2 regions of the Levilactobacillus muriae genome follow, and region 2 is predicted to be linked to the other one. Evidence: predicted binding sites of a transcription regulator. Region 2 holds the regulator's gene; the other holds the start of a gene.
What was found. The regulator Rex, encoded in region 2, represses fermentation and respiration genes when NADH is low (regulators of the CRP and FNR family bind a similar motif). The targets are predictions, from matches to a motif close to TTGTGAANTANTTCACAA.
Positions count from the first base shown of each region.

Region 1: the regulator Rex is predicted to act here: its motif matches at 1,907-1,924, upstream of adhE (bifunctional acetaldehyde-CoA/alcohol dehydrogenase).

Region 1 covers NZ_BAAFRU010000012.1:35,929-45,336, reverse strand. The annotation lists gene ACKTSF_RS09775 (glycerophosphoryl diester phosphodiesterase membrane domain-containing protein) at 1-1,574, opposite strand, end outside; gene adhE (bifunctional acetaldehyde-CoA/alcohol dehydrogenase) at 2,008-4,626, shown strand; gene ACKTSF_RS09765 (flavodoxin) at 4,819-5,289, shown strand; gene apf (aggregation-promoting factor) at 5,679-6,293, shown strand; gene apf (aggregation-promoting factor) at 7,100-7,720, shown strand; gene ACKTSF_RS09750 (aggregation-promoting factor C-terminal-like domain-containing protein) at 7,950-8,300, shown strand; gene ACKTSF_RS09745 (acetate/propionate family kinase) at 8,516-9,408, shown strand, end outside.
Region 2 covers NZ_BAAFRU010000005.1:75,129-84,536, reverse strand. The annotation lists gene groL (chaperonin GroEL) at 12-1,634, opposite strand; gene groES (co-chaperone GroES) at 1,702-1,986, opposite strand; gene ACKTSF_RS04655 (redox-sensing transcriptional repressor Rex) at 2,254-2,892, opposite strand; gene ACKTSF_RS04650 (ABC-F family ATP-binding cassette domain-containing protein) at 3,285-5,237, shown strand; gene ACKTSF_RS04645 (winged helix DNA-binding domain-containing protein) at 5,546-6,616, opposite strand; gene tsaD (tRNA (adenosine(37)-N6)-threonylcarbamoyltransferase complex transferase subunit TsaD) at 6,643-7,686, opposite strand; gene rimI (ribosomal protein S18-alanine N-acetyltransferase) at 7,992-8,633, opposite strand; gene tsaB (tRNA (adenosine(37)-N6)-threonylcarbamoyltransferase complex dimerization subunit type 1 TsaB) at 8,617-9,339, opposite strand.

The sequences.
Region 1 (9,408 bases), on a different contig from region 2:
AAGGAGTCGTTGAGCGTCGTTTCCTCCATGGTGTAGGCGTTGGCCCGTGTCTGGGGGAAGGTGAGGTTATACGGCATGATATAGCTGACGAAGAGGGCAGGATGTTCCTTCTTCAGCCGGTTCATAATGGTATAGCTCAACGTATGAACCTGTTCATGATTGGTGAGAATACGGTCACCAAATTGGCGGTAGAATCGTTCGGGCAAGTCCTTGGTATCGGCGCCCCCCGTTTTAATTTCAATTAGCAATTTTTGATGGTGCTTAATCGCCGTGTTGAGGTAGTTGTTGAAGCTCGGAATCTTGGCCTGATAGCCGTTCTCAGTGATTGTGACAGCAGTCAACTGTTTGAGAGTCATGGATGAGACTTTACGGTTTAAACCAGCCAGATTTTTCAGGTTGGCGTCGTGCATAACGACAAACTGGTGATCCTTCGTCATCCGAATATCCATTTCAACGTAGTCTGGTCGTTCCTTACTAGTCTTAACCATGGCCGGAATCGTATTCTGAACGCCGTTACCGTTGTCGACGCCTCGGTGAGCAATCGTCAGGGGTTTACTCATGGCCAGTCCGTTTAGATAGATCAAGTTGAAGCCAACTAGCGCGGCGCTAATGATCGTTAAACCACTGATGATCAATAGGCGGGTTCGTAGCCGTGTCTTGGCGGGTTCGCGGAAGCTAAACAGGACGGATGGTGAGGGTTGATGGGTATCGTGACTGCTGAGAATCACCATCATGAAGACCACGGTGGCGTAGCAGACGATGAACTCCGTAATGACCTCCATTAAAAAGAGATTTATGGTGGCAGTGATCAAGGCAATCCCGGTCTTATCGAAGAGAACTTGGCCTAGGTAGAGTGTGCCGTAGATGATGGCGACGGTGACGCTGACGATGATCAGGGTCACAATGATTTTGAGAAAGTAGTTCCAGAAATGGCCACGGGTGCGTTGCCAACTTAGACGAATAGCATAACGACTGTGATAGTGGTCAATCATCATCAGGGGGAGGACAGCGATCAAACGAATCCCTAGGTAGGCGGCGCCCACGTAGAAGATCCCCAGCAGTATCGCAAAAAAGGTGTTGTCCATGAGGTAGCTGATGATGAATGCTGGAATCTTGGCTTTGTTCAGTAATGGCGTAGTGAAGAGTTCACTCCCAAAGGGCATGATTACAATGAAGTAGCCAATAAAGAAGAGAAACGTACTAGGCGATGCGCCGGCAATACTGCGAATAGTGTCACCCAAGACGCCCAGCATGGTTTGGGGCCGCCCGTGGCGGATATTGGTAATTCCCAAGAGTAGGTAGGCAAATTGCCAATAGATCAAGGTGATAATGGCCAGTAAAATGACGATCAATCCCAGAATGGCTAGCGGGTGGTGAATTAGTAGGGATCCGATATTGGTATAGGAAATGTAGGGAACGTGCTGCCAGCGCATCAGAGCAGCGGTCAACCAGGTGAAGATCGGCACTGCAATATAGCTGACGACCAGGTTGGTCAGAAAGACCAGCGTCACGTAACTCCCCCAGTGGTGGAAGAAGTGGCTGTTCGCGTCACGCCAGAAAGCAAAAGGTCGCATAGAAATCACGCTTTCGAATTTATTTACGGATCGCAACCGGCTGGCGTGACACGCTTTCACCGTGCCAAGTGGTCGAGCTGCAGATTTTTCATGTCTTAACTGTAGCATAATCGGTGCACCACCGGTATGGAAACTGCCCAGTTGGCGGAAAAAACTTGGCAAACGCAAGGATTTAGGGTCACAGTCGATAGGGTTATGAAAGAAAAATGGCTGGTTGTGATTTAAAATACATCTAAAAAATTTCTGAAAAAGTTTTTAATTATATGTATGCGCTTACATTCTTTATCGCTGTAAGCCTTGCTGACGGCGGGTTTGTTTGTCAGTCCAATTAGTTGTGATTTTTTTAACATAAACCTCTTGCGGAATTTGAAAAAGGTGATATGATTTAACTCGTGAAGAACTTAACAAGATGTTTTCAAATGGAGGCATAACAATGTTAAAAGACGTGAAAGAAAATCCAAAAGTAAAAAAAGAAGAAAATACGGAAACCGTTGACCAAATGGTCGACCGGTTGACGGCTAAAGCCCACGACGCCCTGTGCGCTATGGATGATTTTACCCAAGAAAAGGTTGACCACATCGTTCACCAAATGGCGATTGCTGGTTTGGACCATCATATGGAATTAGCCAAGGCGGCCTTTGAAGAAACCGGCCGTGGTGTGATGGAAGACAAGGCCGTTAAGAATATGTTTGCGACTGAAGAAATCTGGCACTCCATCAAGAACGACAAGACGGTCGGTATTATCAAGGATGACCGTGAACGCCAACTGATTACGGTTGCTGAACCACTGGGGATCTTAGCTGGGGTAACACCTGTGACTAACCCAACTTCAACGGCCATGTTCAAGTCATTGATTGCCGTTAAGACGCGGAACCCAATCATCTTTGCCTTCCACCCACAAGCACAGAAATCTTCCGTGATGGCAGCTAAAGTTGTCCGCGACGCTGCGATCGCTGCTGGTGCGCCCGAGGGTGTCATTCAGTGGATCGACAAGCCTAGTCTGGAAGCAACGACGGCCTTGATGAACCACCCGATGGTTGCCAGTGTCTTGGCTACCGGTGGCCCGGGCATGGTTAAGGCCGCTTACTCAACTGGGAAGCCAGCCTTAGGGGTTGGTCCCGGTAATGGTCCAGCTTACATCGAAAAGACGGCGAACATCAAGCGTTCCGTGTACGACATCGTCCTTTCCAAGACGTTTGATAACGGGATGGTCTGTGCTTCTGAAAACAGTGCCGTTATTGATCAAGAAATCTATGACACTGTTAAGAAGGAAATGGAAGATCGTGGCGTCTTCTTCATTAAGAAGGGTGACGAAAAAGCTTTAGCCGACGCTATGTTCCGGCCAGAGGGTGGGGTCAAAGGTCCTATCGCAGGGATGTCCGCACAGAAGATTGCTGAGATTGCCGGGATCAAGATTCCATCTACGGCAAAGGTCCTGGCTGCTGAATTAAAGGGTGTTGGCCCTAAGTTCCCACTTTCACAAGAAAAATTGTCCCCAGTACTTTCTGTTTACAAAGCTAAAAATCATGAAGATGCGTTCAGACTTTGTGATGAACTTCTCCATTTCGGTGGTTTAGGTCATACGGCCGGCATTCACACAATGGATGACGACTTGGCTACTGAATTTGGAATTAAGATGAAGGCTAGCCGGGTGCTGGTCAATACACCATCCGCTATCGGTGGTATTGGGAACCTCTACAACGAAATGATTCCTTCATTGACATTGGGAACCGGGTCATGGGGTAAGAACTCCGTATCCCATAACGTTTCCTCGTTTGACCTGTTGAACATCAAAACGATTGCAAAGCGGCGAAATAATATGCAGTGGATTAAATTACCTCGAGTTTACTTTGAAAAGACGTCTGTCCGTTACCTCGACGATATGCCTGGCATCAAGCGGGTCTTCCTGGTAACTAGCCCATCGATGGTTGAACTGGGTTATATTGATACCGTCTTAAACGAACTGAAGCGCCAACCAGGTGGTATCGAATACTCCCTGTTCTCCGACGTCGAACCAGATCCAACGACGGACACGGTTGAACGTGGGGTCGCTCAGATGCGGACATTTAAGCCAGATACGATCATCGCCTTAGGTGGTGGATCGCCAATCGATGCCGCTAAAAATATGTGGTTATTCTACGAAGATCCTAATGCGAGTTTCTTCGGTGCTAAGCAGAAGTTCTTGGACATTCGGAAGCGGACTTATAAGTTCCACAAGCCACACAAGGCGCAGTTCGTGGCAATTCCAACGACCTCTGGGACTGGTTCAGAAGTGACGCCATTCTCCGTCATCACTGATTCCAAAACGCACGTGAAATACCCACTGGCTGATTACGCATTGACGCCTGATGTAGCGATCGTGGATTCACAATTTATCCAAACGGTTCCAAAGAAGACGGTGGCATACTCTGGACTGGACGTGTTAACGCACGCTATTGAATCCTACGTTTCCGCAATGGCTTCTGATTACACGCGGCCATGGTCACTGCAAGCTATCAAGTTAGTCATGGATAATCTGACCAACTCCTACAATGGTGATGTGACGGCCCGTGAAGAAATGCATAACGCGTCGACACTTGCCGGAATGGCTTTTGCTAACGCCTTCCTCGGTGTTGACCACTCGATTGCCCACAAGTTAGGTGGGGAATTCGGCTTACCCCATGGTTTGGCTATTGCCATCACCTTGCCACACGTTATTCGCTACAACTTCAAGGAACCAACGAAGCTAGCTATGTGGCCGAAGTACGAATACTTCCGTGCCGATGAAGATTACGCCCAAATTGCGCGTTACCTGGGCTTGCCAGGAAACACCAAGGAAGAACTGAAGGAAGCCTTAGTCAAGAAGGTTATCGACTTGGCTCACTCAGTTGGCGTTACCTTGAGCTTGAAGGCTAATGGTGTGGACAAGGCCCACTTCGATAAGGTCGTGGATCACTTAGCAGAATTGGCTTTCGGTGATCAATGCACGACTGCTAACCCAAAGGAACCATTAGTTTCTGAATTGAAGCAAATCATGATCGACGAATACGACGGTAAGAATGTCGAGAAATAAGGATTAACCGGGAACAGTCACTCTGAATGGGGTGGCTGTTTTTGTCATGCCTAAAGGAAGGCTAAGGATCAACATGCCGAAGATTCGCGTTCAAATAAACACGTTTCTACTATAATATAGGAATAATCATTACCGTTAGTCAGTGAACAGCGTTATGCTTAGGGTGTCAACTTAATCTGAGGAGGAATCATTATGCCACAAATAAAAACAGCAGTTGTGTATTTCTCTGTATCAGGACGAACGCAGACGGCCGCCGAGACCGTGGGACGGTACCTGCAGCTAACCCCGTTTCGGTTGAAAGCTACTGATCCGTATCCCACGACAGGCTTCCAGCAGTTAGTCGCGCGGACCGACGCCGAAAATGAGCAGCGTAAATTACCTGATTTTGACCCCGTCGATGTGAGTCAGATTGAGACGCTTTATCTGGGTTTCCCAACCTGGTACCATCAGCCACCACGGATTATTCAGAACTTTCTGACGACCACCCAACTGGCTGGTAAGACGGTAATTCCGTTTGTGACAAGCGCTAGCAGCCGTGTAAACGAGAGCTTGCCATTCATGCAGAAGTGGGCGGAAGCTGGGGACTTCACGATTCAAGACAGCTTTACGGCGAATACGCCAGATGAGATTGCAACCGGCTTGAAGGATGATTTTCCCTTATAAATAGAAATTAAAGGTTGCGGTAGGTTTTGCTGAAGTAGATAATTTCAGCAGGATTTGCCGTTTTTTTGGTCTCAATATTTGGCGGAAATGCCGAAAATTTTCAAAAACATTCGGGAAAACAGCATATTTTCATCGAATTATCATTAAATATGATAAAAAAACACGATTTTTCAGTGCAAAACGCACACTAAATTGGCTCTCGTTTCGCCTAAAATGGGTAAAAATTGGCTAATTAAAGCGTTTTATATGACGACACCATTACAAATATTACGAAATGTCACAATGTAATATTTTTCTTAACCTCCGCGTAATCTAACATCAATTTGAATGTAATACCCATCGGTTATTCTAATATCCGTTAAGCAAACAAAGGAGGACATTCATTTCTTATGAATATCAAAAAAGCTTTAGTTACTACTTTAGGAACGGCCGCTATTGTCGGTGCCGGTTTCTTCGCTACTACTGAAACGGCTAACGCCGATACTGTTACGGTCAAGCAGGGGGATTCTGTTTGGTCATTAGCTAACACGTACAAGACGTCCGTTAACGCCATTGAAAAGGCCAACGGCCTTGCTAACAGCAGCTTGATCTACGTTGGTCAAACGCTGAACGTGCCTACGAGCACGACGACGTCAACGACTGCTGCTAACGTTGCTAGCCAAAACTACAGCAACAACGCTTCTACACAAACTAGTCAATCCACGACTAGCCAAGCAACCACCTCTACTGCTAACCAAGCTTCTACTAGCAGCAACACGTCTGCTTCTACTGGTGTTTCTGGCTCCGAAGCCAGTGCCAAGGCTTGGATCGCAGGCAAGGAATCCGGTGGTTCATACTCGGCTCGTAACGGCCAATACGTAGGTAAGTACCAATTGAGTTCTTCCTACCTGAATGGTGATTACTCAGCTGCCAACCAAGAAAAGGTGGCTAACTCTTACGTTGCCTCCCGTTACGGTTCATGGTCTGCTGCGCAATCATTCTGGCAAGCAAACGGCTGGTACTAAAACTCAGCTAATCTAATCGTTTAAATCAAGTGAGTCTCCACGGATGCAGGTCCGTGGAGGCTTTTTGTGTTTCTAAACTGAGGGTTGCAAGATCCCAAATACTCATTATGACTGTTGGCACAACGATACGGCGACTAAGATTGAGCAACGTCGTCCAGTCATCGCCTTACCGGCTGGCAGATGTGGGCTGGAACGAGGCGAACGCAGCTTGAAGCCTCGAAAGCACTGAGTCTCCAGGTTTGGTTTCTACAAAGCCAGCGGGGAAATTCCCCCTAGCTAAGTAGAATGACGCGCCTGAGCCCATATCTGCCGACTGCTCGGCTACCATAGTTGGTCTGAGAAAAGCGGGGGTGTCGTTGAGGCAAACTATTTGGTTGTTACCTAGGTTGAAAAGAAACCGAATGAATTTAAATTGTGGCGTTCGCTGGTGTGAGAAAATATCGTCGGTTTGGGATCATAAAGGAATACGTCATTGGGGACACAGACCGTGATTTCCACAAATTGCGGAAGTTTTTTCCAAATAAAATGACATTTCTAGTTTTTTTGAGGATTTATAGCTGAATTTTTCCCGCAGATAATTCGCGATTTTGGTTAAAACCGTCACATCCCAGCAAAGAAACACTCGAAAACCGGCTTAATGTTTCGGTGTCGTTAATCATGTTACAGTTTGTCATTTAACCACGTTTTTCTTAACGCGGGTGTAACTCGGGAACAATAGCGGTGTAACCTCCACAGGTTATGATAGGTCTCGTTAAGTAATTGATAGACAACCGCTTCACTTAAATCAAAGGAGGACATTCATTTCTATGAATATCAAAAAAGCTTTAGTTACTACTTTAGGTACTGCCGCAGTCTTAGGTGCAGGTTTATTCGCAGGCACCACTTCCGCTAACGCCGACGTCCGGGTAACGGTGAAGTCGGGAGACACTGTCGCAAAGATCGCTAACCAATACAGTTCAAGTGTTTCTTCAATTGAAAAAGCAAACAGTTTAAAGAACGTCAACTTAATTTACGTGGGTGAATCCTTAGTGGTTCCTGGCTCAACGACGTCAACGGCTTCAACGGCCACGACTAGTCAAGCAACGACGCCAAGCACGTCAACGACGAGTGCCACGACTGGTACTAACAACTACAGTAGTACGTCTACTGCGTCTACTGGGACGACCAGCTCAGCTTCAACGAGCACGACGAGTTCTTCAACGTCTGACTCCTCTTCAGCTAAGGCCTGGATTGCGAACAAGGAATCTGGTGGCTCATACACGGCATCTAACGGGAACTACTACGGTAAGTACCAATTAAGCAAGTCCTACCTGAATGGTGATTACTCTGCCGCTAACCAAGAAAAGGTTGCGAACAGCTACGTTTCGTCCCGTTATGGGTCATGGGCAGCTGCAAAGGCCTTCTGGCAAGCAAACGGCTGGTACTAAGCCACACGTCACTAAATTTAGTCAGTTAAGTAACCAAAATAAGAAACGACGGTAAAACCTGAGAGGGTGGACCGTCGTTTTTGTGTCTCCAAAAGCGAGTAAATTAGGGATTTTCACTCCAGTCCGCTAAAAATGGGGTTGGCTGTTACTGTTTCGTAACATTCGGACAACTTTCCTGTAACTTAATAACGTTATGCTATTCTTAACAAATTCGCTAGGAGGGACCACTTTGAAGCTTAAGTCATTGTTTATGGTTATGTTAATGGTTGTTTCAATGGTTCTCCCTAGTGTTGCCTCAGTTGCTAGCACGACCACTACGGCAGAAGCTAGTGTAAAGTACGTTTGTACCCTGTCTAAGAGCGAGAAGAAGGCCAAGTCCTGGATCGCCAACAAGGAATCCGGCGGTAACTATCGTGCCAGCAACGGCCGGTATTATGGAAAGTACCAATTGACCCGCTCATACTTGAAGGGTGATTACAGTAAGGCCAACCAAGAAAAGACGGCTGATCGTTACGCACACAGCCGCTATGGCACGTGGGCGCAGGCCAAACGCCACTGGTTATCCTGTGGCTGGTTCTAATTAAATCGTATATATATGATGAAGGTTGTTTGACCAGTAGTGGTTAAACAACCTTTTTTGTTGGCGATGAGGTCAAAGTAAACGTAGTCGATCGAAAGTGATGCGCGGAACGGCTAACGACTAAGTGAAAGTTGTGCAGCGTTTCGGTTGTAAACGATTACAGGGTTCGCTAAACTGTGAGTTATAAGATAGAAATCACGCTTGGGAGGCGGCTCATGGCAAAAGTACTGGCAATTAATGCGGGAAGTTCCACGCTTAAATGGAAATTATTTTCGATGCCCGAGGAGCAAGTCATTGCTTCGGGGATGGTTGACCGATTAAATTTACCGGGTTCAGTGTTCAAGGTAAAACTAGCTAATGGTGAAAAATTCATGGAAACGCAGGACAATATTACCAATAAGTTGGCCGCAGCAATGGTATTAACCCGCTTGAAATCATACGGGATCCTGTCTCACCTGAGCGAGATTACCGGCGTGGGTCACCGGATTGTTGCTGGTGGTGAGCTTTTTAAGGATTCTGCAGTGATCACGCCCACCGTGTTGCGGCAAATCAAAGCACTCAAGGATTATGCACCGCTGCATAACCCAATACAGGCTTACTATATTGAAGTTTTTACGCAGCTACTGCCGAGGGCTCAACAGGTTGCTGTTTTTGACACTTCGCTGTATGCGCAGATGCCAGCAGTGAATTATATGTACAGCATTCCCTATGTCTACTATGAAAAATTTGGTGCGCGAAAGTATGGTGCTCACGGGACCAGTCACCGCTACGTGGCAATGCGAACGGCGGAGTTATTAGACAAACCATTGGCCGACTTGAAGCTGATCACGCTTCATTTGGGCTCTGGTTCGTCTATCACGGCGTTTGATCATGGTAAAGCTCTGGATACGTCGATGGGCTTTACCCCGCTCGCAGGCGTCATGATGGGGACGCGTTCGGGCGATATTGATGCCTCACTGGTGGCTTTCTTAGCCGAGAAGCTGCAGAAGACGATGCCGGAAATGATTACGATTTTGAACAATAAATCTGGTCTGTTGGGCATATCAGAACTGTCGCCGGATCAACGTGATTTGGAACAAACGCAGGCTGACCGACCGAAGTCCAAACT
Region 2 (9,408 bases):
GTGATTAAGTTTTACATCATGCCGCCCATACCTGGGTTAGCAGGAGCTGCAGGTGCTGGGTTGTCATCTGGCTTGTCAGCCACAACGGCTTCAGTCGTTAACAACAGCGCAGAAACGGATGCAGCGTTTTGCAGAGCAGAACGGGTAACCTTGGTTGGGTCGGTGATCCCGGCCTTAACCATGTCTTCGTAGTTATTATCGGCGGCGTTGTAACCAATGCCTTCCTTTTCACCCTTCAGGTGTTCAACAACAACGGAGCCTTCAACACCAGCATTTTCAGCGATTTGACGAACGGGTTCTTCCAATGCACGGAGAACGATGTTAACCCCGGTCAATTCATCGCCTTCTGCTTCAACAGCAGCAACATCCTTGATCACATTGATCAAAGCAGTCCCACCACCAGCAACGAAGCCTTCTTCAACAGCGGCACGCGTTGCGTTCAAAGCATCTTCAATGCGGTATTTACGTTCCTTTAATTCAGTTTCAGTTGCGGCACCGACACGAACAACGGCAACCCCACCGGCTAACTTAGCCAGACGTTCCTTCAACTTATCACGGTCGAAGTCAGAAGTCGTTTCTTCGATTTGGCCCTTGATTTCAGCAACCCGGGCAGCGATTTGATCCTTGGCACCAGCACCTTCAACGACCGTGGTGTTATCCTTGGTAACGTTGACCTTTTGTGCTTGACCCAATTGATCGATAGTCGTGTCCTTCAGGTTAAGGCCCAAGTCATCGGTGATGACAGTCCCACCAGTCAAAACGGCAACATCTTGCAAGGTCGCCTTACGACGATCACCAAAGCCAGGAGCCTTGACAGCAACAACGTTAAAGGTCCCACGCATCTTGTTCAAGACCAAGGTAGGTAAGGCTTCACCAGTGATGTCATCGGCAATGATCAAGAGTGAACGGCTTTGTTCAACAACTGATTGCAGTAATGGCAAAATATCCTGAATGTTAGCGATCTTCTTGTCAGTGATTAAGATGTAAGGATTGTCCAAGTTTGCTTCCATCTTGTCGTTGTCGGTAACCATGTATTGTGACATGTACCCACGGTCGAATTGCATCCCTTCAACAACGTCTAAGCTGGTATCAACACCACGGGATTCTTCAATCGTGATGACCCCATCGTTACCAACCTTTTCCATAGCGTCAGCAATTAGCTTCCCAGTTTCTGGGCTAGCTGATGAAATAGAAGCGATTTGCGCGATATCTTCCTTAGTCTTAACGTCATGGGACATCTTGTGTAACCCATCAACGGCAGCCTTCGTAGCTTTTTCGATCCCACGACGGATACCAACAGGGTTAGCACCAGCAGTGACGTTCTTCATACCTTCGTTAACGATAGCTTGCGTCAAAACAGTGGCAGTGGTCGTCCCATCACCAGCGATATCGTTGGTCTTAGAAGCAACTTCAGAAACCAACTTAGCACCCATGTTTTCGAAGTGATCTTCGAGTTCGATGGACTTAGCAATCGTTACCCCATCATTCGTGATGGTTGGGTTGCCGTAGCTTTGTTCCAGAACCACGTTACGTCCCTTAGGTCCAAGGGTTGTCTTAACCGTATCAGCTAACTTATCAACACCGGCAAGCATCTTACTGCGAGCGTCTTCAGAAAATTTTAATTCTTTAGCCATTTTAAAAATTCACCTCATACTAAAATTTTTGAATTATCTTGGATAGTCTTCTTAAGTGGAAACGGGATTAATCAACGACTGCGACTAAGTCCTTTTCGTGTAAAACAAGGTAAGTCGTGTCTTGATACTTAACTTCGGTACCGGAATACTTGTCGAACAATACCTTGTCGCCAACCTTAACAGTTGGGGCTACCTTTTCGCCATTGTCTAACACACGGCCATCACCGACAGCGACAACGTTTGCCGTTTGTGGCTTTTCTTGAGCGTTACTTGCGAGCACAATACCGCCAACCGTGGTTTCTTCTTCTTCTGGTTGATCCAAAATGACGCGGTCTCCTAATGGTTTTAACACTTGAATCCCTCCAATGAACTTACTTATTAGCACTGTTAGCACTTGACTAACATAAGTGCTAATCAACAATATCTAATATATGGTTTTTCCCTCTAAAAATCAAGGAATTTGACAAACAAATTCCTCGATTCAGTACGCCAACCACGCGCTATCCTGTGTGGCTGAGAGGCTTAGCGAATTTCAGATTTTCCAATAGTCAGCCATTTGGTCTAGACGTCCTGTTCCAAAAAAAATCGCAATCCTCAGATGAGGACTGCGATTCAATCATTAGTTTAGATTATTGTAGTGTTCCAGGAAATAAATCAACGTTTGAAGCTCGTTGGTCAAGTCCACGTTTTGCACGCGAACGCCCTTCGGTACGGTGATCCGCAGTGGTGTGAAGTTCAAGATACCTTTGACACCGCCAGACACGGCCTCATCGGTTACCTCTTGTGCCACCTGGGATGGTACGGTCAAGATGGCCACTTCAATCTGTTGTTCTTCCAGTTGCGTGCGTAAATCAGTCATTGGATAGATGGGCACACCACTTTGAATCGTGTTGGCAATCTCTTGCTTCACGTCAAAAGCAGCACTGATCCGCACGTTACTGTCCTGATGAAAATTGAAGTTGAGTAAAGCGTGGCCCAGATTTCCCACCCCAATCAGGGCCACGCTGGTTAAGCGGTCCTGATTCAAAATTTTCTTAAAAAACTTGATTAAACTTTCAACATCATAACCATAGCCCCGTTTACCGAGGGCTCCAAAATACGAGAAGTCCCGACGAATTGTTGCGGAATCGACCTTAACGGCTTCGGACAATTCAGTCGAAGACACCCGGGTTTTATCTGCGTCTAATAGGATGTTCAGGTAACGGTAGTAGATGGGCAAGCGCTTGGCTGTCGCCCGGGGAATTTTTTGTTCTGTCAAAAACGAGACCTCCTAATCAAAGAAACTGGCTACCGTTCACAAGCGATAGCCTCATATTTAAATAATTGTCTGGATTGTGAAATCAACTTTCTTATAGATTATAGCATAACCGTTCATCTTGTGAAAGAATTTGCAAGTTTTTTTCACTATTTAAATCGTAATTTCGGTCTCTCTCGAGAATATGCTAAAATAGTGGGTATCAGTGTTCCCTGTCTTCCTTTGTTGCTAAGGTAATTTCACCCACAATTACCGGAAACCGCGATACCTCATCTCAAATTATCGGCGGTGTTTAAATTCAAGCAAGCTGGCAACTTCGTGACAACGGCGATCTTTCAATGCAATCCTAACTCTAAAAACTAACATACAAAACCACTAAAGGAGGTTGGCTTACCGTGATTCTTTTACAAGTCCAACAAGTTACCCGGCGCTTCGGTGCCGCCGTCCTGTTCGAAAATGTCAGTATGGACGTCCCTGAGCACGGACGGGTGGCCCTCGTCGGCCGCAACGGTGCCGGAAAATCAACCCTATTAAAAATGATTGCTGGCGAAACTACACCAGATATCGGTCAGATTACGACTAAGCGTGGCCTGACCTTGGGCTACCAAGCGCAGAACGCCGGCCTTGCCTCAACCAAGACCGTCTGGGACGAAATGCTCAGCGTCTTCGCTAAACTCATTGCCATGGAAAATCGGATGCACGAGCTGGAACAACAGATGAGTGATCCCACCGTGACCGCTGATCAGGAACAATTCGCGCAAATTTCAGCAAGCTACGATCAGCTCCAGCAGGATTTCAGCGACCAGAACGGTTACGGCTATCAGGCAGAAATTCGTGGTGTCCTTCACGGATTCGAATTTGACGAAAGCTACTATGACAAGCCAATTAATGAACTTTCCGGTGGACAGCGAACCCAGCTGGCACTTGCTAAATTACTTTTGGAACGGCCCGACCTCTTGATCTTGGACGAACCCACCAACCACTTGGATGTCGAAACATTGACCTGGTTGGAAGGCTACCTGCAAGGTTACCCTGGTGCCATCCTCGTCGTCTCCCATGACCGGTACTTCCTCGATCACGTTGTCAACGACGTCTATGATATGGCACACGGTGGCCTCGACCACTACCCTGGCAACTATTCACACTACATTGCCGCTAAAGCGGAACGGTTGCGTTTAGCTTGGAAAGAATATGACAAGCAGCAAGCCGAGATCGGTAAGCTAGAAGACTTCGTCAACAAGAACATCGTCCGAGCATCTACCACCAAACGGGCACAAGCTCGGCGCAAGCAATTGGATAAAATGGACAAAATGGTTCGACCTGAAGGCGACGAAAAAGCCGCCCGTTTCAGTTTTCGACCGAAACGCCAGAGTGGCAACGTCGTGCTGGATGTCGTCAATGGCGCCGTGGGTTACGACGGTGAGATTCTAGCGGCGCCAGTTACCCTAGACATTAAGAAACATCAGGCCGTCGCCATCGTCGGCCCCAACGGTATCGGAAAGTCCACCCTGCTCAAAACGATCCTCGGTCGGATTCCAGCTATTCAGGGACAAATTATCTTCGGTACCGGTGTCGATACCGGTTACTACGACCAGGATCAGGCCACACTGCACGACAAAAAGTCCGTGCTGCACGAGCTGTGGGATGATCATCCCACAACACCCGAGGGCGATATTCGCTCAATTCTCGGGAGCTTTCTCTTCACCGGTAGCGATGTCGACAAGAGTGTTCATAGCCTAAGTGGTGGTGAACGGGCGCGCCTGCTGCTGACAAGATTAGCCTTGCAACATGACAACTTTCTCATGCTGGATGAACCTACCAATCATTTGGACATCGACAGCCGAGAAGTCTTGGAGACTGCATTGAATGACTTCGATGGCACCATCCTATTCGTTTCTCATGACCGCTATTTCATCAATCAAGTGGCAACTCAAGTCGTCGAACTGAGTCCTGAGGGCACTACACGTTACCTTGGAAACTACGATTACTACGTGTCTAAGAAAGCTGAACAGGACGCATACGCCGCCAAGGAAGCTGCCGAGGCCGAGGCTGCCCACCCCACGATCGATGTTCCCAAGCAAACCCAGATTGACTACCAGGCACAGAAAGATCAGGCAAAAGCAAAACGTAAGCTGAGTCGTCAGGTCACCGCCTTGGAAGATCAAATGAGTGACTTGGAAAAACAAAAGACTGTTATTGAAACCGAAATGAGTAAGGAACAAAACTTTAACGACGCCGGCAAGCTCGCCGACCTTCAGGAACAACTTACGGCCGTGACCACGCAGCTCAGCGAGACTGAAGATACTTGGACAGAGAAGAGCTTGGAACTGGAAGCGTTTGACGATTAAACCATCTAAACACGGGAGAGTGGGACAAAAGACGGTTAGCTGGCGAGCATTAAGGCTGATAGCGGAGTCAGCTGCCTTCTGGCCCACGTTTCAGCAATATAGTTTAGGAGAGCGAAAAAAGAGTCTGGGGTTTTGTCCCAGGCTCTTTTTTCATTTTTCTAAGTGGATTAACTTGGAAAATGGCAACTTTGAAACGCGGGTTGGGCGGTTCAAAGCGAGCTGACCGCCCGCTTCTAAGGCTGGCGGCGTCCTACTCACGGCGTTACAGCCTAATTTTGGTGCACTAATTTAGACCATGTAGCCAACTGTCAGGCTTTGATAAACCCGGCGTAGTCGAGCTGTAGGAACCGTGCTATCCGATCGAAGTCTTCCTCCAACTGATTGCGGTCGAACGGCCCCCAACTCTCGACGATAAAGGTAATCTGCTGCCGGTTGATTCGTGTCGTCCACTTGCCCACCACAGCACCATTCGCGATAATCGGTGCACGGAGGATCCCGTTCTTCGACCACAATCGTTGGCGTACTTGCTCTGGCGCCAACCAGGACTTATTCCGGTACCCCGTCATTGGCGAGCTAAAACTGGCCGCAATCACGGTCAGATGAGCCACTTGATCCGTGATCGCCGTAAGTTCTCCGCTGGAAACTGGGGCAATCGTCCAGAGCTGCTCCTGGTCAACCGTCACAGGTGTCAACTCCGGTAAGACCGTTTGCCAGGCCGACCGAACCTGGCCGACCTTAATGCCAGACCACTTCACGAAATCGGCCATTGTGGCTGGACCAAAGCCGTGCAGGTATCGCCGAAGCAATTCCGTCGTCGCGGTCTGCTGATCCCGTAATTCAAGGGTTGGCGGTGCCAGTAACGTCCAGTCCTGCCCGATAACTGCCGGTGCCATCTGTAACCGCCCCTGCGCCGTCAATACCTGCAGGACAGCATAGTCAAAGTTGTGTGGGCGATCGACATACCAATCAAAGGTTGCCTGCAGGTATTCGGTGTATGCTGTCCGCGTCAGCTGACCTTCTTGCTGCAGCAAGTCATCGATTGCAGTGGCCGCCGCGCGCACGTGAGCTTCAGCGCCTAAAAAATAAGCCTTGGGCAAACGTTCCTTTTGACGCGCGGACACGACTAGCCGTAAGTCCGTGGGCGTCAGCAAATGAATTGTCCAGCGTTGCGCCCACGACCGTACAATGCCATGTTCCTGATAAAACGTCAGGAGTTTCGATCGTTTTATTCCCGTTTGCAAAGCCACGTTGAGCTCTGCGGCGCGTTGGTTCTGTGCTTGAATACCCACACTATTAAAAAAGGGCGCCGCAACTTCAGCGCTCGTTGTTAACAATCCCTGTTGGTACAGGCGATAGGCAAACAATTCGGCTTGATTCATGGGACGTCCTCCTCTAGTTATCATAATTATTTTACAGAATCTGTTGCCCAATCAAACTCCAGGCTTGGGTCGGCGTTCAACGTGGCATCTGCGAAGACGCCATGTTGGTAGGCCACATAGGCGAAGGCCCCAATCATGGCAGCGTTGTCTCCACATAACTTCAACGGTGCCTTGACCAGGTGAGTCGTTGGGTTGCTCTGCAAATCACGTTCTAACCGTTCACGCAGCCCTTGATTGGCGGCAACCCCACCAGCTAGGATCAGCTGATGCACTGGATAGTCAGCTAATGCATGCTTGGTCTTTTCGGCTAATACGTCCACAACGGCTTGCTGGAAACTAGCGGCGAGATCCTGTTTGCTTAGCGTTTCACCGATCTGATCAGCATGATGCGTCGTGTTGATAAAGGCACTCTTCAACCCACTGAAGCTAAAGTCAAAGTTGTCATCCTTTTCCATGGCACGAGGAAATTTAAACGTATCTTTCCCCTGATGTGCCCATTCGTCAACGGTCTTCCCGGCTGGATAGTTAACGCCCATGACCCGGCCAACCTTGTCGTAAGCTTCACCGGCAGCGTCATCCCGCGTCTCACCGATAATTTCAAATTGATTCTCAGCTGGCATGTAGACCAATTCAGTATGACCACCGGAAACCAGCAAAGCCAATGCTGGAAATTCGATAGGTTCCACGTAACGGGCCGCGTAAATGTGCCCGGCCATATGGTTGACCGGAATCAACGGTAAGTTGTGGGCAAAGGCAACCGTTTTGGCAGCCGTGACACCAATCAACAGGGCACCAACTAGCCCGGGACCGTATGTCACCGCCACGGCGTCCAAGTCAGTGTACCCCACTTCAGCCTCGGCCAAGGCATCCTTGATACACAGGGTTACCTCTTCAATATGATGCCGACTGGCAACTTCGGGAACGACCCCACCAAACCGTTGGTGACTCTTGATCTGGGTCGCCACGATGTTAGACAAAATCTTATGGCCGTCCTCGATAACGGCGACACTGGTCTCGTCACAACTTGATTCAAATGCTAAAATTAAATTTCGCTTTTCCGTTGGACTCACTCCTCTTCCTGTTCTTCGTACTAACCAACCATAACGGCCGCTTACTTATATCTATGATTCCCATTTTTTTGCTGTCTCGCGCAACCATCAAATTGTCTGGACCTAACCAAAACTAAAATGACCTTTTCGTTATCTAAGCTTTGGTTGGTGCCACTTGCTAGATTGGTTGTTCGCTTAACAAATCACGCTTCAATTCCGGCATTAACTATACCATGAAACGGCAAAAGTTCCTAAACGCTGTCAACGCTCATTGCACACAAAAAGCGGGTGGCCCCAATGCCTAGCCCGCCTTGATGTTGCCGTCGTTAATTCTGTTCACGCGTTTGCGGTTCCGTATTCTGATCCTGCTCATCAGCCTCTGCCGCGGCCTCGTCCTCATTTTCATTAAGGTATAACACCATATCGGCTGCGTCTTCGTGATCACCGAAGTAGTAACCCCGCTTGACACCGGTCTGTTCAAACTGCAGATCACGATAGAGCCGTTGCGCACTCTTATTAGACACCCGAACTTCCAAACTGACCGTCTTATAGTTCAGTTTACGGGCCTTTTTGATCATGATTTTCAACAGAAATCGACCAAGCCCCTTGCCTTGATACTCTGGCAGGACAGCAATATTGGTAATGTGCGCGTCTCTGTTACGTTCGTCAAAAGTACTCCCAATGAACGCCAGTAGCTTGTCATTCTTACGGATAACCAAGTACAACCGGTCCTTTTCTCGCCGGAGTTCGTTAGCAAAAGCCGTCGAATCCCATGGCGCTTGACCAGCATACACGGCTCGCTCGATTTCAATCATTTCTGGAATGTCAGTAAACAGGGCCTTAGCCACGAAATACGTGACGTCGTGAATTTCGACCCGATGATTTTTAACGTCCATGGTCTCCTCGCGTACGACTTCTCGCCGACTGCCAAATACATTTTTATACCAATTTTTAAATTTTTTCAACATACGATTCGGTATCCTCTTCTGGGTTCTTAGCACGCCATTCGGCTTCGGCTTGCGTCAAACGTAGGTAGTTCGGCACGAACCGATCAACATCACTCACGGGGGCCAACTGCTGCCCCAGCAGGCCAATCGTCGCCACTTGTGGTAAATTCAACCACGGACTGATTGCCGGCGTGGCGGCAGAAATCGTGGTCGCAATCAAATCCTTAAAGTTAGCGGCATCACCCAGGAACCACACGGGTTCACCGTATTTGTTGACGGCAGCAAGAAACTCCGCAACTCCGATGTGAACATCCGCAATCACTACAGTTGGCACGCCATTCTTGATCCGATATAACCCAGCGAATGCGTTTTGATTCCGCGCGTCAAAGATTGGCGCGACTAATGCCCCCTCGACCGGCACATTGGCGGCCAACGTTGCTAAGCTGGAGACGGCGACCATGTCAATATTTAAGGTTGCAGCCAACGTCTTAGCGGTCGTCACGGCGATGCGAATCCCCGTGTAGGAGCCAGGTCCCGCCGCAACCACGACACGATCCAAGTCGGTCGGCTTTAAGTCTGCCATTGCCAAGAGCCGTTCAATCTCTGGCAACAGGTATTCCGCGTGTTTCTGATGAACCGTAACTGTGATGGCGGCCAGCACTGTGGCATCATCCAAGACAGCAACACTGAGCGGACGGTTCGATGTATCAATTGCTAAAATCTTCATTTTGCTTGGGTTCCCCTTCATGTGTATGGTGACCACAGCCAGTAACGAAAATGGTAAAAGCGGCGGCTG